2 regions of the Erwinia rhapontici genome follow, and region 2 is predicted to be linked to the other one. Evidence: predicted binding sites of a transcription regulator. Region 2 holds the regulator's gene; the other holds the start of a gene.

Region 1 (8,353 bases), 1.6 Mb from region 2:
GAACAGCCGGCTTTGCAGTTCTGGTTACAGCCCGGTGAGGGCGTCGGGGTCAGTGATTACCAGCAGTTTATGGCGCGCCAGTGTGCCGCGGAAATTCGCCGCTGGCTCAGTGCCGGGCAGCAGGGCACCGCGCTGATCGGTAAGGCCGGTAAACAGCAGGCGGTGCGTGCCTCGGATATCACGATTCTGGTGCGTAGCCGTAGTGAGGCCTCGGTGATGCGTGAGGCATTAAACGGCCTGGCAATCCCCTCGGTGTATCTCTCCAACCGTGACAGCGTATTTACCACACCGGAAGCCCGCGAAATGCTGTGGCTGTTGCAGGCGGTGCTGGCACCGGAGCAGGAGCGTGTTCTGCGCAGTGCGCTGGCCAGCAGCCTGCTGGGCCTTGATGCCCGGGCACTGGATGCGCTGAACCAGGACGAACGGGCCTGGGATGCCCTGGTGGATGAATTTGCCGAGTATCGACAGCGCTGGTTAAAGCGTGGCGTGCTGCCGATGCTGCGTGAGCTGATGATGAAACGGCATATTGCGGAAAATCTCCTGGCGTCCGACAGCGGGGAACGCCGTCTGACCGATTTGTTGCATCTGGGTGAACTGTTGCAGGAGGCTGCAGCCACCCTCGACAGTGAACATGCGCTGGTGCGTTGGCTTGCTCAGCAGGTGGAACAGCCGGACGGGCAAGTGGCTAACCAGCAGTTGCGTCTGGAGAGCGATCGTAACCTGGTGCAGATTGTCACCATCCATAAATCGAAAGGTTTACAGTATCCGTTGGTGTGGTTGCCATTTGTTGCCAACTTCCGCGAGGCGGAAAACGGCGTCTATCACGATCGCCAGACCTTCGAAGCGTTGCTCGACTTACAACAAGGGGAAGAGAGCGTGGCGCTGGCCGAGCAGGAGAGGCTGGCAGAAGATTTGCGCCTGCTGTATGTGGCGCTGACGCGCTCGGTTTACCATTGTAGCGTCGGTATTGCTCCCCTGATTAAAGGCACACGTAAAAAAGAGGGCGACAGTGACCTGCACCGCAGCGCGTTGGGCTACTTGATCCAGCAAGGCGAAGCGGCAGATGCCGCAGGATTAAGGACGGCACTGCTGAGCCTGCAAAGTGATGCGACCGCGGTCGTGATTCCGCAGGAACCGGACGATACGCCGTGGCAGCCACAGCACGAAGACCCACAGCGCCTGAGCAGCCAGCAGTTACAACGTACCCTGCGTGATGACTGGCGAGTGACCAGTTATTCCGGCCTGCAACAGCACGGGCATTCGCCCGCGCTGGACCTGCTGCCCCGGCTGGATGTTGATGCGGTGGGCGAAGCCAGCGATGAGCTGTTACCACAGCTTACGCCGCACACTTTCCCGCGCGGAGCGGCACCGGGCACCTTCCTGCATGGATTGTTCGAAACCCTCGAATTTACCGCACCGTTGGAAGATGACTGGCTGGCGCTTCAGCTTAGTCGTCAGGGGCTGGACGAGGCCTGGCATCCGGTGATGCATGACTGGCTCGGGCGTATTTTGCATACGCCGCTCAATGACAGTGGCGTGAGCCTGGATCAGCTTGCACCTGAAGCCCGGCGAGTTGAGCTGCAATTTTATCTGCCGATTTCACGTCTTCTGACGGCTGATGCACTGGACCAGGTGGTGCGCCAGGACCCGCTTTCGGCTGACTGCCCGCCGCTCGATTTTTATCAGGTGCAGGGCATGCTGAAAGGCTTTATCGACTTGATCTTTTGCTGGCAGGGAAAATATTACCTGCTGGATTACAAATCGAACTGGCTGGGTGAGGACAGTAGCGCTTACACGCGTCCGGCTATGGCGCAGGCGATGCAGTCACATCGCTACGACCTGCAGTACCAGCTTTACACGCTGGCGCTGCATCGCTATCTGCGGCACCGTCTGGCGGACTATGACTACGAACGTCATTTCGGTGGCGTGATTTATCTGTTCCTGCGTGGCCTGGACGGGACGGAGGGAAGCAATGGCATTTACAGCACGCGGCCCCAGGCAGACTTTGTCACTGCGCTTGACCAGCTGTTTGCTAACAACGCGGAGCAGGGCGCATGACGCTGACAGAAGGATTAAAGCAGGCGCAGCGACTGCGGCTATTGCGGCCCCTTGATGTGCAGTTTGCGCAGATGGTGGCGACAGCAGAGCAACCGGCGCTGATGCTGGCGGCCGCACTGGTCAGTCGCGATGCGGGGGAAGGGCACGTCTGTCTGCCGCTGGACCAACTGCATCCTGAGGCTTTTTTTGCCGGCCGTCACCCGGAGCTGGCGCAGGCATTGTGGCAGGCGGCAGGAGCACCACAGGACTGGGCTGATACATTACTGGCACAAACCGCCGTCAGCAACGGGGAGTCAGCGACGCCGCTGGTGTTACATCAACAGCGGCTGTATCTGCACCGGATGTGGCAGAGCGAAGGGGAAGTGGCGCAGTTTGTGCAGCGCCAGCAGCATGCCGTCGCACTGGATGAGGCGCAGGTGCGCCAGACGCTTGACCGCTATTTCGGCCAGCAGCCTGACGACTGGCAGAAAATTGCCGCTGCCGTGGCGCTCACCCGTCAGGTTGCAGTGATTTCAGGCGGGCCGGGCACCGGGAAGACCACAACGGTGGCGAAATTACTCGCCAGCCTGATTGAGCTATCAGTGACGGCGCCACGGATTGAACTGGCAGCTCCAACCGGGAAAGCGGCAGCCCGACTCACGGAGTCACTGGGAAAAACGCTACAGGAACTGACGCTGGACGAGGAGATTCGCAGCCGTTTTCCGACGGAGGCGACCACGCTGCACCGCCTGCTGGGCGCACTGCCAGGCAGCCAACGCATGCGTTACCACCGGGGTAATCCGTTGCATCTGGACGTGCTGGTGGTGGATGAAGCCTCAATGGTCGATCTGCCGATGCTGGCTAACCTGATCGCGGCGCTGCCTTCACAGGCACGAGTGATCTTCCTGGGTGACCGCGACCAGCTTGCCTCGGTAGAGGCGGGTGCCGTATTGGGGGATATCTGCCGCTGTGCCGAATTCGGTTACAGCCTGGAGCGCGCCGCTGAACTGACGCGTCTGACGGGGTGTGACGTTGCCGGGCGTGAGGATGCCAGTGCCTCTGTGGTGCGCGATATGATCTGCCTGCTGCGGAAAAGCTACCGTTTTACAGCGTCATCGGGCATTGGCCAGCTGGCGCTGGCGGTCAACGCCGGTGAGGTGAAGCGGGTTGAGCAGGTCTTCAGCGGGGGATTTACGGATATTCGTCGTCAGGCACTGAGCAGCAGCGAGGATTACCAGCAGCTGTTGAATGACTGTGTGGCGGGTTATCGCGGCTATCTGACATTGCTCGCCGCCGGAGCGCCGCCTGCTGAGGTTTTGGCGGAGTTTGGCCGATTCCAACTGCTGTGTGCCCTGCGCGAAGGGCCATTTGGCGTGGCCGGGCTGAATGAACGCATTGAGCAGTCGCTGCGCAAGGCGGGGTTAATTCGCCGCGTTGTGGCGATGAACGGCAAGTGGTTTGTCGGGCGGCCTGTGATGATTGCCCGTAATGACCGGGCGCTGGGGTTGTTTAACGGCGATATCGGTATTGCGATGCTGGACGACGAGCAGCAGTTAAAAGTGTTTTTCCCACTGCCCGATGGCAGCATCAAGGCCGTGCAACCGAGCCGCCTGCCGCCGCATGACAGCGCCTGGGCGATGACGGTGCATAAGTCGCAGGGATCGGAGTTTGAACATACGCTGATGGTGTTGCCAAATCAGGTCATGCCGGTGCTGACGCGTGAGCTGGTGTATACCGCCATCACGCGTGCCAAACGGCAGCTAACGCTGTACGCCGATAAAGGCGTGTTTAACGCCGCAGTGAAGATGCGCACGCAAAGGCGCAGTGGGCTGGTGGACCGGTTAACACTAATGTAGGGGACGGGTATGCCCGTCCCGGTTAACACCGAACGGAGCATGCCTCGCCCCGTCGATTAACTCTGCCGCGTATGGGCGTTAGCTTCCCGCAGGTCGACCATCAGCACTTTGGAACGACGCTGATAGTTGTACATCTGTTTTTTGCTTTCCGGCAGCAGTTCGATATCCACCGGGACAAAACCACGTTCCTGGAACCAGTGAATACTGCGGGTGGTCAGCACAAACAGTTTTTTTAACCCCATCTGGCGTGCCTGTAACGCTACGCGCTCCAGCAGTGCCTCGCCGCGTGCCGAACTGCGGTAATCCGGGTGTACTGCCACGCAGGCCATTTCACCGATCTGCTCTTCGGGGAATGGATAAAGCGCAGCGCAGCCGATGGTCAGGTTATCGCGTTCAACAATCGTAAACTTATCGATTTCCATTTCCAGCTGCTCGCGCGAGCGGCGCACCAGAATGCCCTGCTGCTCCAGCGGGCGGATCAGTTCCAGGATGCCACCAATATCGTTAATCGTGGCGCGGCGGATCTGCTCGGCACTCTCCATTACAATCTGCGTACCGATACCGTCGCGTGAGAACAGCTCCTGCAACAGGGTGCCATCTTCCTGATAGCTAATCAGGTGACTGCGGCGCACGCCGCTGCGGCAGGCTTTCACGGCACCACGCAGGAAGCGCACGGTGCCGGAGTGATAATCATCGCTGGTTTCCAGCTCTTCAATACGCTTCTGCGCTTCGTTAGGGAATAGCTCGGAAACAATACTGCCTTCGTTGTTCGTCACGCCCTGTTCGGAACAGAAGCCGATCATTTTTTCAGCTTTCAGTTTGATCGCCAGCTGGGTGGCAACCTCTTCAGAGGTCAGGTTGAAGCTCTCTCCGGTGACCGAAACCGCAACGGGGCCCATCAGCACGATGGCACCGCTGTCCAGCTGGCGATGAATGGCTTCTTCATCGATACGACGAATACGGCCGCTGTGGCAGTAGTCCACGCCATCATCCACGCCCAGCGGCTGGGCAATAATAAAGTTACCGCTGACCACATTAATATGTGCGCCCTGTAACGGCGTGTTATTGAGGCTCATCGACAGGCGGGCAGTGATATCCAGCTGCAAACGGCCTGCGGCCTGTTTCACCAGTTCCAGCGACTGCGCATCCGTAACGCGGGTATGTTTATGGTAGAGCGGTTCGAGGTTACGCTCGGCGAGGCTGGCATCAATTTGCGGGCGTGCACCGTACACCACGACCAGGCGGATACCCAGGCTGTGCAGCAGACCGATATCATTGACGATGCTTGAGAAGTTCTCATGCTCGATGGCTTCACCACCCAGCATAATGACAAACGTTTTACCACGGTGGGCGTTGATATAGGGAACAGTATGGCGGAATCCCTGGACCAGCTCGGTACTACGTTCCTTCACGGCAAACCCTCTTTGAATTATTATTCGGTAAAAGTGTATTTTTATTCTTTTATCCGTCCGGGTGCAAGTGGCATTTATCCTTACTTATCACCTGCTACCGCATTTCTCTGTGGCTAATGTCCTGCATTTATTCGCTTTTTTTGGGTGACACTGCCTGGTGTATTCGTTAAAGTTTTTGCGAAATTTTTGTTATTGGCTTTTTATTAAACACAGTAAAGCATCAGGAGCGGCATGACCGATTCAACCTCACTTAACCGGCGGCGGTTATTACAAGGGGCAGGCGCAGCCTGGTTACTCAGCATCAGCCGTGTCGGCATGGCCGCCAGCGGCCATGTGGTGGCGATCCGCCTCTGGCCTTCTTCAACCTATTCACGTCTGACCATTGAGTCCAACACGCCGCTTAAGTATAAGCAGTTTGCCCTCAGCAATCCCGATCGCGTAGTGGTGGATATCGACAATATCCGGCTGAATTCGGCGCTGAATAGCGTGGGTAATCTGGTGCGTCAGGACGACCCCTATATTAAAAATGCGCGTGTCGGCCAGTTCGACCAAAACACCGTCCGGTTGGTGCTGGAGCTCAAGCAAAACGTTGCGCCGCGTATTTTTACGCTGGATCCGGTTGCCGGGATCAAAAATCGTCTGGTACTGGATCTCTATCCGGTTCAAACGCAGCAGCACAATGATGATCCGCTACTGGCATTGCTGGAAGATTACAACAAGGGCGATCTCGAACGCAGCCAGCCAGCGGCTGCCCCGCTTCCCGGTAAGGCGGGTCGGGATCGTCCCATTGTCATCATGATCGATCCCGGCCACGGCGGGGAAGACTCCGGGGCAGTCGGTAAGCATAAAACGCGCGAGAAAGATGTGGTGCTGAAGATTGGCCGACGACTGAAGGCGCTGATCGATAAGCAGCCGAATATGCGTGCCTATATGACGCGCAATGAAGATGTGTTTATTCCCCTGAAAGTACGTGTGGCGAAAGCGCGCAAGCAGCGTGCCGACCTGTTTATCTCGATTCATGCTGATGCGTTTACCAGCCGTGCGGCACGCGGGTCATCGGTGTTTGCGCTGTCGACGAAAGGGGCGACCAGTACCGCTGCCCGTTTTCTGGCACAAACGCAGAATGAATCCGATCTGATTGGGGGGGTTAGCAGGAGCGGGGACCGTTACCTCGACCACACTATGTTCGATATGGTGCAGAGCCTGACGATTAACGACAGCCTGAAGTTTGGTAAAGAGGTGTTGTCGCGCATGGGAAAAATTAACCATCTGCATAAGCGGACGGTGGATCAGGCAGGTTTTGCGGTACTGAAAGCACCGGATATCCCTTCGATTCTGGTAGAAACGGCCTTTATCAGCAATATCGAAGAGGAACGTAAATTACGCACCACACGTTTTCAGCATCAGGTGGCGGATTCCATTCTGGCAGGGATTAAAGCGTATTTTGCTAACGGTGCGCCGCTGGCACTGCATAAATAGTCAACAGGCGGAAAGGATTCCGCTGTGATTCAGCAAGAGGGGGACAAACGACAGATACAAAAAAACACCCTTAAGGGTGTTTAATTGGTTGCGGGAGCCGGATTTGAACCGACGACCTTCGGGTTATGAGCCCGACGAGCTACCAGGCTGCTCCATCCCGCGTCCGATTAACGCTTTAACAACTTTTACTTCCCACCCACGACGGATAATTGGTTGCGGGAGCCGGATTTGAACCGACGACCTTCGGGTTATGAGCCCGACGAGCTACCAGGCTGCTCCATCCCGCGTCCGCGTGGTTTGTCGCTTCCATCACGACAACTATCTTCTTTACTGCTTAACTCAATCTTACAGACTTCAGTTAATTGGTTGCGGGAGCCGGATTTGAACCGACGACCTTCGGGTTATGAGCCCGACGAGCTACCAGGCTGCTCCATCCCGCGTCCGTGGTTGCGCACTATACGCCTGATGGGTTTTCTTGCAACCCCTTTTTGCAGATAAGTGGCTAAAATCGTGGTTGTGATGGATTTTTACGCTCAGATGCTGGAATGTTGCACAAATGCCTCAGGTCTTTTTCAGAAGGCGCATTTAATTATGGCGGTGCCTTTGCTATCTTCGCGCAGGGTTCCCGTATAAAGGTAAAGAAGGCATGAAAGCAGGTTGGGCAAAATATCTGGTGACCGGCACGCTGCTGGCGCTGCTGGCGGGGTGTTCGTCGAAACCCACCGATCGTGGGCAACAGTATAAGGATGGGACACTGAATCAACCGCTGGCGCTGGTCAATCAGCCCAACGCGAAGGGGCGCCCGGTGAATGGCAAAGACTTTGCCGACCAGGTTTCTCAAATCCGCTTTTCCTCTGCGGGCATGTATTCGCGTCAGTCCGGCACCTATAGCGCCATCGAGAGCTGGCTGATGGCCGGGGGCGATACTCGTCAGTTGCGCCAGTTCGGTCTGGATGCTTATCAGATGGAAGGCACCGACAATTATGGCAACGTTCAGTTTACCGGTTACTACACCCCGGTGATTCAGGCGCGTTACACCCGCCAGGGTGAATTCCAGTATCCTTTATACCGTATGCCACCGCGTAGTAAGGGCAGGAAGCTGCCAAGCCGGGCGGAAATCTACAGTGGTGCGCTGGATGAACGCTTTATCGCGGGCTACAGCAATTCGCTGATGGATAACTTTATTATGGATGTGCAGGGCAGCGGCTATGTTGACTACGGGGATGGGCGTCCGCTGACGTTCTTCGGCTACGGTGGTAAGAATGGCCATCCTTATCGCAGTATCGGTAAAGTTCTGATCGACCGCGGTGAAGTGAAGCGCGAAGACATGTCGATGCAGGCTATCCGTCAGTGGGGCGAAACGCACAGCCCGGCTGAGGTGCGCGAACTGCTGGAGCAGAACCCTTCCTTTGTCTTCTTTAAACCTGAGAACTTTGCGCCCGTGCGTGGTGCCAGCGCGGTGCCGCTGGTGGCAAAAGCTTCGGTCGCGGCTGACCGTGCGTTGATCCCACCGGGTACTGCGCTGCTGGCAGAGATTCCGTTGCTGGATAACAACGGTAAATTTACCGG
Region 2 (8,353 bases):
CGCTGTCAGCGCTTTTCCTTGCCTGATTCCTTTCTCTGATGCCACTCCGTCATAAAACGACCGTCATTTGCCATCTATACTTATTGCCAGGCAAATGAAAACCGTATCAGGAGACAACGATGGCCCTCTCAACGCTTAAGGATAACGAACTGTTTCAGACTGGCTTTCTGGTCAATGGCCGCTGGCAGCAGGCGACGAACACCTTTGACGTGCTCAACCCCGCGACCGGGGAAGTGATTGCTCAGGTGGCAAAAGCGGGCAAAACAGAAACTGAGCAGGCCATTGCGGCAGCGGCAGCGGCTTTCCCGGGCTGGCGTGCCCAGACCGCCAAACAACGCGCGGAAATTCTGCAACGCTGGTATCAGCTTATCCTTGAAAACAAAGCCTGGCTGGGGCGTCTGATGACCGCCGAACAGGGTAAACCATTAAAAGAGGCAGAGGGCGAGGTGGAGTATGCTGCCAGCTTCATTCAGTGGTTTGCTGAACAGGCGAAGCGTGCGAATGGTGAAATCATTCCTCCGGCAAAGCCGGGCAGCCGCATTCTTGCCACGCGTGAACCTGTTGGGGTGGTTGCCGCCATTACACCGTGGAATTTCCCCATGGCCATGCTGACTCGCAAACTGGGTCCGGCGCTGGCTGCTGGCTGTACCGGCGTGATCAAACCCGCTAATAACACGCCGCTTTCTGCCTTCGCCTTGCTGGCGCTGGCGAAAAAAGCGGGCGTGCCCGATGGCGTTCTGAATGCAGTCGCCGGCGATACGCAGGCGATCAGTGATGCCATTATGGCGAGCAATCAGGTGCGGAAAATCTCCTTTACCGGTTCCACACAAGTTGGCAAGTTGCTGATGCGCAATGCGGCCGAGACGCTGAAAAAGGTTTCAATGGAGCTGGGGGGCAACGCACCCTATATCGTCTTTGACGATGCGGATATTGATGCGGCGGTGAAAGGGGCGATTGCTAATAAATTCCGTAATGCCGGGCAGGTCTGCGTCAGCGTGAATCGCTTCTTTATCCATAACCGTGTTTACGATCGCTTCGTTAGTCAACTGGCGGAGGAAGTGAAAAAGCTGAAGGTGGGTAACGGAATGGAAGAGGGCGTGGTGATCGGGCCGCTAATAGACGCCTCCGCGCTTAAAAAAGTCGAAGAACATGTCAACGATGCCGTGGCACAAGGCGGCAGGCTGGTGACCGGTGGTGCGCGTCATGCGCTGGGGGGGAATTTCTGGCAACCCACCGTGATTGCGGAAGCGAATGAAACCATGAAACTGGCCCATGAAGAGACCTTCGGTCCGGTGGCCGCGTGCTTCCGTTTTGATACGGAAGAAGAGGTCGTCCGCCGGGCGAATGATACCGAGTTTGGTCTGGCCGCCTACTTCTATACACAAAATCTGCAGCGGGTATTCCGCGTCTCTGCCGCGCTGGAAAGTGGCATGGTGGGAGTGAATGAGTGTGCGGTCTCTACTGAGTTGGCGCCGTTCGGTGGCATCAAAGCCTCCGGACTGGGGCGGGAAGGTTCGGTTCTGGGGCTTGAAGAGTTTATGGAAGTCAAAGCCCTGCATATTGGTGGGCTGTAGCCCCACGCCCGGTTGTGTGTCCTGCGGAGCAGCCAGCATGAGAAAAGAGAGTTTCGATTTTAATGTGATTGTCGACCAGGCGCATTTCTACCGCCAGTTCAGTGAACGGTTTGCATTAACGGCGAGTGTGATAAGCGATTTGGATAGCCTGTGGGATGCCATCATTCAGCCGCAGGTGCCGCTACCGCTGGAGATTGAGTTTATCCATCTGGGAAGTGGTCAGAAACGACGATATGGCGCACTGATTTTGCTCTTTGATGAAGCGGAAGAGGAACTTGAGGGCCAGCTCCGCTTTAACGTCAGGTAAAAAGGGCAAAAAAAGGGCCCCGGCGAACGGGGCCAAAAAGGTCGTCTGGCCTGCCCATCATGGGCAGTGCATTGACGAGGAATTACTTATAGAGCTCGGCGGTGGCGTGCCAGCTGTCCTGATTACGTGCTTCAATAATGCGATAAGCACTGGCACCTTCACGATCGGCTTTTTGTGACAGCTGCTGACGAATATCCGACGGTGTACCCGCCACGCCACTCAACGTAATTGTCCCCGCAGATTGCAGATTTTCAGCCTGTTGGCTGTTGACCAGCTGTGCAGCAGATGCGCCAAAGCTGACGACAGAAAACAGACCCAATGCAGCGATGGTTGTTTTAATTTTCATGATTAATCTCCTCATTGTGACCAACAACCTGCGGATTCAACATCATGACCGCAGTCATGTCACGGATGGGTGCAGCAGCACCCGATACGATGTTATTTATACAGTTCAGCGGTGGCGTGATAGTTACCGTCGTTACGTGCTTCGATGACACGGTAAGAGGTTGCGCCCTGCTGGTCCGCTTTCTCTGACAGCGCATGACGGATATCCATTGGCGTTCCGTCGATACCGCTGACGCTTACGGTGCCGACAGATTGCAGGTTCTGGCTGGCGACCTGCTCATTGGTCACCAGATTCGCGGCGCTGGCGCCGAATGACAGAACAGAAGCAAGACTCAATGCAGCGATGGTAAAAGTGGTTTTCATGATGATGACTCCAGAATTAGGGTTTCGCGGTAACCGAAAGGGCTTAAAAGCGTTTTTTATACTTGGGGTTACCGTATTTCATTAATTAATTAACTAATAAATAGACGTCCAGGTGACTGACTGAATTATTTGTACAATTCCGCTGTCGCGTGCCAGTTACCGTTCTCATAGTCTTCGATAACGCGGTAAGCGCTGGCGCCTTTCTCAGTTGCTTTATTATTCAGAGCCTGATGGATATCCATCGGCGATCCGGCGACACCGCTGACGCTAATGACGCCGATAGATTGCAGATTCTTAGCCTGATCGGCGTTAACAGATTCAGCGGCAAAAGAACCAAATGACAGCGCAGATAACACGCTCAATGCAGCAATAGTAGTTTTAACGTTCATGATATTTTCCTCGTCAACTGTTTTTATCTTTTTACGTACTGTGATTTGCATCACGAAAACAAGTATAGATCTAATAACGTAAAAAATTAATAGCATGCTAATAATTTTTTGTTGGGATTCTTCTGGCGTTATGGCATTTTTAATAACCAGCCGTTATAAAAAACGCTTATATTTTACCCAGCCCCTGTTAAATACGTGTAAAAACATCGCACTGCGTGATATTAGCGATTTGTGCGCTTATTAGGGGTTGATCACATTGCTGAAATAATTTTTGGCAGTGGTAGCCGCAAGGAACCGGGTGAGAAGGGAGTGGGATATGCTGCTGTTGGTTGTTTTATCAGGGAAATAAAAAAGGGCCGATCAGTATCAGCCCTAAGTAAAATGCATGGACAGCGGGTGTTGCCGCCAGGTTAACGCCAGTGGTGCCTTATAACTCTTGCTCGAAGAGTACCAGCACCGCATCGTAGAGTTGCTTCACCGAGAAGGCGCGTGCAGGCGTAATAAAGATGGTGTCATCTCCGGCGATGGTTCCAAGAATACCTTCTGCTTTACCCAGTGAATCCAGCAGGCGTGCAATCAACTGTGCGGCACCCGGGCTGGTGTGAATCACAACCAGTGCATCGTTAAAGTCGATATCCAGTACCAGGTTTTTTAGCGGACTGGTGGTGGTCGGCACGCCCAGTTCTGCTGGCAGGCAGTAAACCATCTCCATTTTTGCATTGCGCGTGCGCACTGCGCCGAACTTCGTCAGCATACGTGACACTTTCGACTGATTGATATTCTCGAAGCCTTCTTCTTGCAGTGCGCTGACAATCTCGCCCTGCGAGCTGAATTTTTCTTCCTTGAGTAAGGCTTTGAATGCCTTGATCAGGTCTTCTTGTTTTGATGGGTTACGCATAGGTTACCGATAAAAGGGGGGTTATCAAGGGATACCCTCAGCGGGATATTACATTAATATGCAATAAAATGAATGTTTATGCAAATGAGAAATCGGGCGCGGAGCCATTCAAGGCCGTCTCCGCAACAGTTTACCAAATTTTATCGGCGAAAAAAAACGTGCTGACGCCGTGCTGAAATGCGCACTTTGTGAACACTTTGTTATAATGTTGAGGTTGTTCCACAACGCGCTAAAGGTGTAATGTAACGCCCAATCACGATGTATTTGTATACTGATTTCCCGGCACATGTAATGTTCAAAAAATAATAAGGAGTTTAGGATGAAAGTTGCGGTCCTCGGTGCAGCAGGTGGTATTGGTCAGGCTTTGGCCCTCCTGCTTAAAACTCAGCTTCCGGCAGGCTCAGAACTCTCCCTCTATGATATCGCTCCGGTTACCCCCGGTGTCGCGGTTGATTTAAGCCATATCCCTACAGCAGTCAAAATTGAAGGTTTCAGCGGTGAAGATGCGACTCCTGCGCTTAAGGGTGCTGACGTAGTGCTGATTTCTGCTGGTGTTGCACGTAAACCTGGTATGGATCGTTCAGATCTTTTCAACGTAAATGCCGGCATTGTGCGTAATCTGATTGAGCAGGTCGCCTCAACCAGCCCAAAAGCACTGATTGGTATCATCACAAACCCGGTCAATACCACGGTAGCGATTGCTGCTGAAGTGCTGAAGAAAGCAGGTGTTTACGACAAAAATAAACTTTTTGGTATCACGACCCTCGATATCATTCGTTCGAACACATTTGTTGCTGCCTTGAAAGGCAAGCAGCCTGAAGAACTCAATGTGCCGGTGGTTGGTGGACACTCCGGCGTGACGATCCTGCCATTGCTGTCGCAGATCCCTGGCGTGACATTTACCGAGCAGGAAGCCGCTGAACTGACGAAACGTATTCAGAATGCGGGTACTGAAGTGGTCGAGGCAAAAGCGGGTGGCGGCTCTGCAACTTTGTCGATGGGCCACGCGGCTGCGGTCTTTGGTTTGTCTCTGGTGCGTGCTCTGAAAGGCGAAAGCAACATTGTTGAATGTGCTTATGTTGAAGGAGATGGCGAGTATGCGCGTTTCTTCTCACAGCCGTTGCTGCTGGGCAAAAACGGTATTGTCGAACGTCGTCCGATCGGTGCACTGAGTGCGTTTGAACAGCAGTCGCTGGATGGCATGTTGGACACGCTGAAGAAGGATATTACTCTCGGCGAAGAGTTCGTTAAGTAACTTACCCCTTCATATATGGCACCCGTAGCGGTGCTGTTCACCCCGGCTCTGTCCGGGGTGGATGTCTGTCAAACTACTGCGTCTGATTCTCTTCCGGGTATTCCTGAACCGTGACTGGCAGCGTCATCTTTTTACCCTCACGGCTGATTTCTACGTTAATCACCGTTCCCGGGCGTATTTCCGCCACCTGATCCATCGTTTCCAGCGGTGAAGCCGCCTGAACGTTGTTGACCCGGGTAATCGTGTCATTGACATGAATACCGGCAATATCGGCGGGCCCACCAGCTTTAACATAGGTAACGACGATACCCTGAAGCTGAGGGTGCTCTATTCCTGTCTCCAGCCCACTGGAGCGTCGGAATTCCTGGCCCGTGATACCGATATAGCCACGGATCACCCGACCATCGCGGATCAGCTTTTCCATCACCTTAGTCGCCAGTTTGGTGGGGATAGCAAACCCCAGCCCTTCCGGTGTTTCACCGTTGCTACTTTTATCAAACGATAGCGTATTAATCCCCATCAGTTCACCCAGAGAATTAATCAGCGCACCGCCAGAGTTGCCACGGTTAATCGAGGCATCTGTTTGCAGGAAATCCTGATGACGGGAAGGGCTGAGGCCAACGCGCCCCGTGGCACCGATAATGCCCTGGGTGACGGTTTGTCCGATGTTGTAGGGGTTACCAATCGCCATTACCAGGTCGCCAACGTGTGCGACTCGTTGCGGGTTGATGGGGATCACCGGCAAACTGGAGGCATTGATTTTCAGCACGGCCAGGTCGGTCAGCGTATCTGACCCGACCAGCATGGCTTCAAAGGAGCGTCCATCCTGCAGATTAACGATAATCTGACTGGCATCATTAATCACATGTTTATTGGTCAGGATATAGCCACGAGGATCCATTATTACGCCTGAGCCCAGGACATCTGTTGAGCCGCTGGCGCTGTGGTTATAGACATAGACCACGGCAGGTGCCGCGCGGCGGACCCCGGCATTGTAACTGACAGGTTCTTCACTGGTGGTGCTGGTACTGGAGCTGGAGCGCGGCAACAGGTCGCCCCCAAGCCTGAGGCTCGGTACGGCTACCAGAAGAATACCGGCCACAATCAGGCCAAAGATCACTGAACGCAAAATTTTAAGAAACATGGTCTTAAGCGGTGAATGAAAGAACGACTGGCAGAATAGCATGAGTTACGCAGACACAGTAGCCCGTGTCTGCGCAAGAGGGTTAAGGCAGGAGCAGGTAGATATTCTCTTCACCGCGCATCACGCTCAGTGCCAGTAGCGGTGGTTTTGCTTCCAGCAGTTTACGCAGTTCGGCCAGGTTCTGAACTGGCGTACGGTTGACGCCAACAATCACATCGTCTTTCTGCAGACCAAACTGGGCGGCGGGAGTCGATTTCTCAACCTCATCGACTTTCACCCCTTTGGTGCCGTCTTTGGCCGCTCCATCACTGAGTGTCGCGCCCTGTAAAGCTGGCGTTGTCAGCTCTGCGCCAGCGCTACTCTGGGTGCTGTTATCCAGCTTCACCGTTACGGTGAGTGGCTTAGCATCACGTAACAGGCCGATCTTCACATCCTGGCCCGGCGGGGTGGTGCCGATTTTCACCCGCAGTTCCGCAAAGTTGGCGATGGCTTTACCGTCGACGCTGGTAATGATGTCACCGGCTTTGATGCCTGCTTTGGCCGCGGCGGACTGGGGTAATACTTCGTTGACGAAAGCGCCACGTTGAACGTCTACATTAAAGGCTTTCGCCATCTCAGCGGTCATCTCGGTGCCTTTGATTCCCAACTGGCCACGCTTAACTTCGCCAAACTGGATCAACTGCTGTGCAAGGCCCATCGCCATATTACTGGGGATAGCAAAGCCAATGCCGATATTGCCGCCGCTGGAGGCCAGAATAGCCGTGTTCAGGCCGATCAGTTCACCATTGAGATTCACCAGCGCTCCACCGGAGTTACCCCGGTTGATGGCCGCATCGGTCTGGATAAAGTTTTCCAACCCTTCCAGGTTCAGCCCACTGCGCCCCAGGGCAGAGACAATTCCTGAGGTGGCGGTCTGACCCAGTCCAAACGGATTACCGATCGCAACGGCAAAATCCCCGACTTTAAGCTGGTCAGAGTCGGCAATTTTAACTTGCGTTAGCTTCGTGGCGCCATTGAGCTGGATGAGCGCAATATCGGTCTGCTCATCGTGGCCAACCAGTTTGGCATCGAACTCGCGGCCGTCGCTCAGCTGCACGCTGATTTTGTCTGCGCCGTTAACCACGTGGTTATTGGTCAGCACGTAACCTTTTGCCGCATCAATGATCACACCTGACGCCAGTCCTTCAAACTCTTGTGATTTTTCGTCACCTTGTGCACTATCCTGGCCGTTCTGTTCGAAGAAGCGCTTTAACTGCTCGGGGATCTGTTGCTGTTTGCTGTCGCTCGCGGTTCCCTCAACGTGAACGCTGACCACGGCAGGCAGAACTTTTTCCAACATCGGTGCCAGGCTCGGCAACGGTTGTCCCTGAATCTGGGAAGGCAGCGATGCCTGGGTCGCAGGGACCACGGCCAGATTGACGCCAATACTTAATGCCAGTGCGCTTAACAGAAATGATTTCTTCTTCATCGGGACTCAGCTCTCGCTACCAGGGGAATAAATAAAGGTGTACCCGGAATTGCAGGCTATATGTTGAGTGATACAGGTATGACCGTTCAGAAACGAGAGGGTGCCAGGCACCCCCAATAAAAATTATTTGGCAGCGCGATCGCCACGCAGCAGGCCAGAAGCGCTGTCCGGGTAATCACGCGGCATTTGCACTGGCACCTGATCGTTATCCGCTTCGGATTCGGTCAGCTGATAGGCAAACGGGTTTTTTTCACCCGGCAGGTTTGGCAGCAAGTCGTTCGACCCTTTCGCCATATGCTGATACAGCTGGCGATAGTCGCGAGCCATATTGTCCAGCAGCTCTGCGCTGTGGGCAAAATGATTCGTCAGCTCTTCACGATAGTCAGCCAGCTCGGCTTTACTCTTTTCCAGTTCATACTGCAGGCTGCGTTGCTCACGTAGTTTCTTATTGCCGAAACGCATGGCGACCGCACCAATAATAATCCCAACCACTAACCCAATAAGCGCATATTCCCAGGTCATAATAACTCCCATATTGTCTTCGTTGTTCCGTAGGGCCTTTCCAACTCATACCCGCCACTATAACCGCTAATCTCACGGAAGTGGAATC

The links. Region 2 encodes ArgR, which controls arginine synthesis, uptake and breakdown. Its sites were predicted from a motif close to ANTGAATAAAAATACANT; they were not measured.
Region 1: a site for ArgR is predicted at 5,338-5,355, ahead of argA (amino-acid N-acetyltransferase). Genes of this name have one in related genera too.

Annotation. Positions count from the first base shown of each region.
Region 1 is NZ_CP085627.1:3,961,999-3,970,351, reverse strand. Features, by position in the region: gene recB (exodeoxyribonuclease V subunit beta) at 1-2,058, shown strand, start outside; gene recD (exodeoxyribonuclease V subunit alpha) at 2,055-3,893, shown strand; gene argA (amino-acid N-acetyltransferase) at 3,950-5,305, opposite strand; gene amiC (N-acetylmuramoyl-L-alanine amidase AmiC) at 5,537-6,784, shown strand; tRNA gene LJN55_RS18340 (tRNA-Met) at 6,870-6,946, opposite strand; tRNA gene LJN55_RS18335 (tRNA-Met) at 6,995-7,071, opposite strand; tRNA gene LJN55_RS18330 (tRNA-Met) at 7,148-7,224, opposite strand; gene mltA (murein transglycosylase A) at 7,431-8,353, shown strand, end outside.
Region 2 is NZ_CP085627.1:532,357-540,709, forward strand. Features, by position in the region: gene LJN55_RS02415 (NAD-dependent succinate-semialdehyde dehydrogenase) at 120-1,574, shown strand; gene LJN55_RS02420 (barstar family protein) at 1,612-1,881, shown strand; gene yhcN (peroxide/acid stress response protein YhcN) at 1,964-2,227, opposite strand; gene yhcN (peroxide/acid stress response protein YhcN) at 2,320-2,589, opposite strand; gene yhcN (peroxide/acid stress response protein YhcN) at 2,715-2,978, opposite strand; gene argR (transcriptional regulator ArgR) at 3,406-3,876, opposite strand; gene mdh (malate dehydrogenase) at 4,196-5,131, shown strand; gene degS (outer membrane-stress sensor serine endopeptidase DegS) at 5,205-6,275, opposite strand; gene degQ (serine endoprotease DegQ) at 6,358-7,743, opposite strand; gene zapG (Z-ring associated protein ZapG) at 7,867-8,265, opposite strand.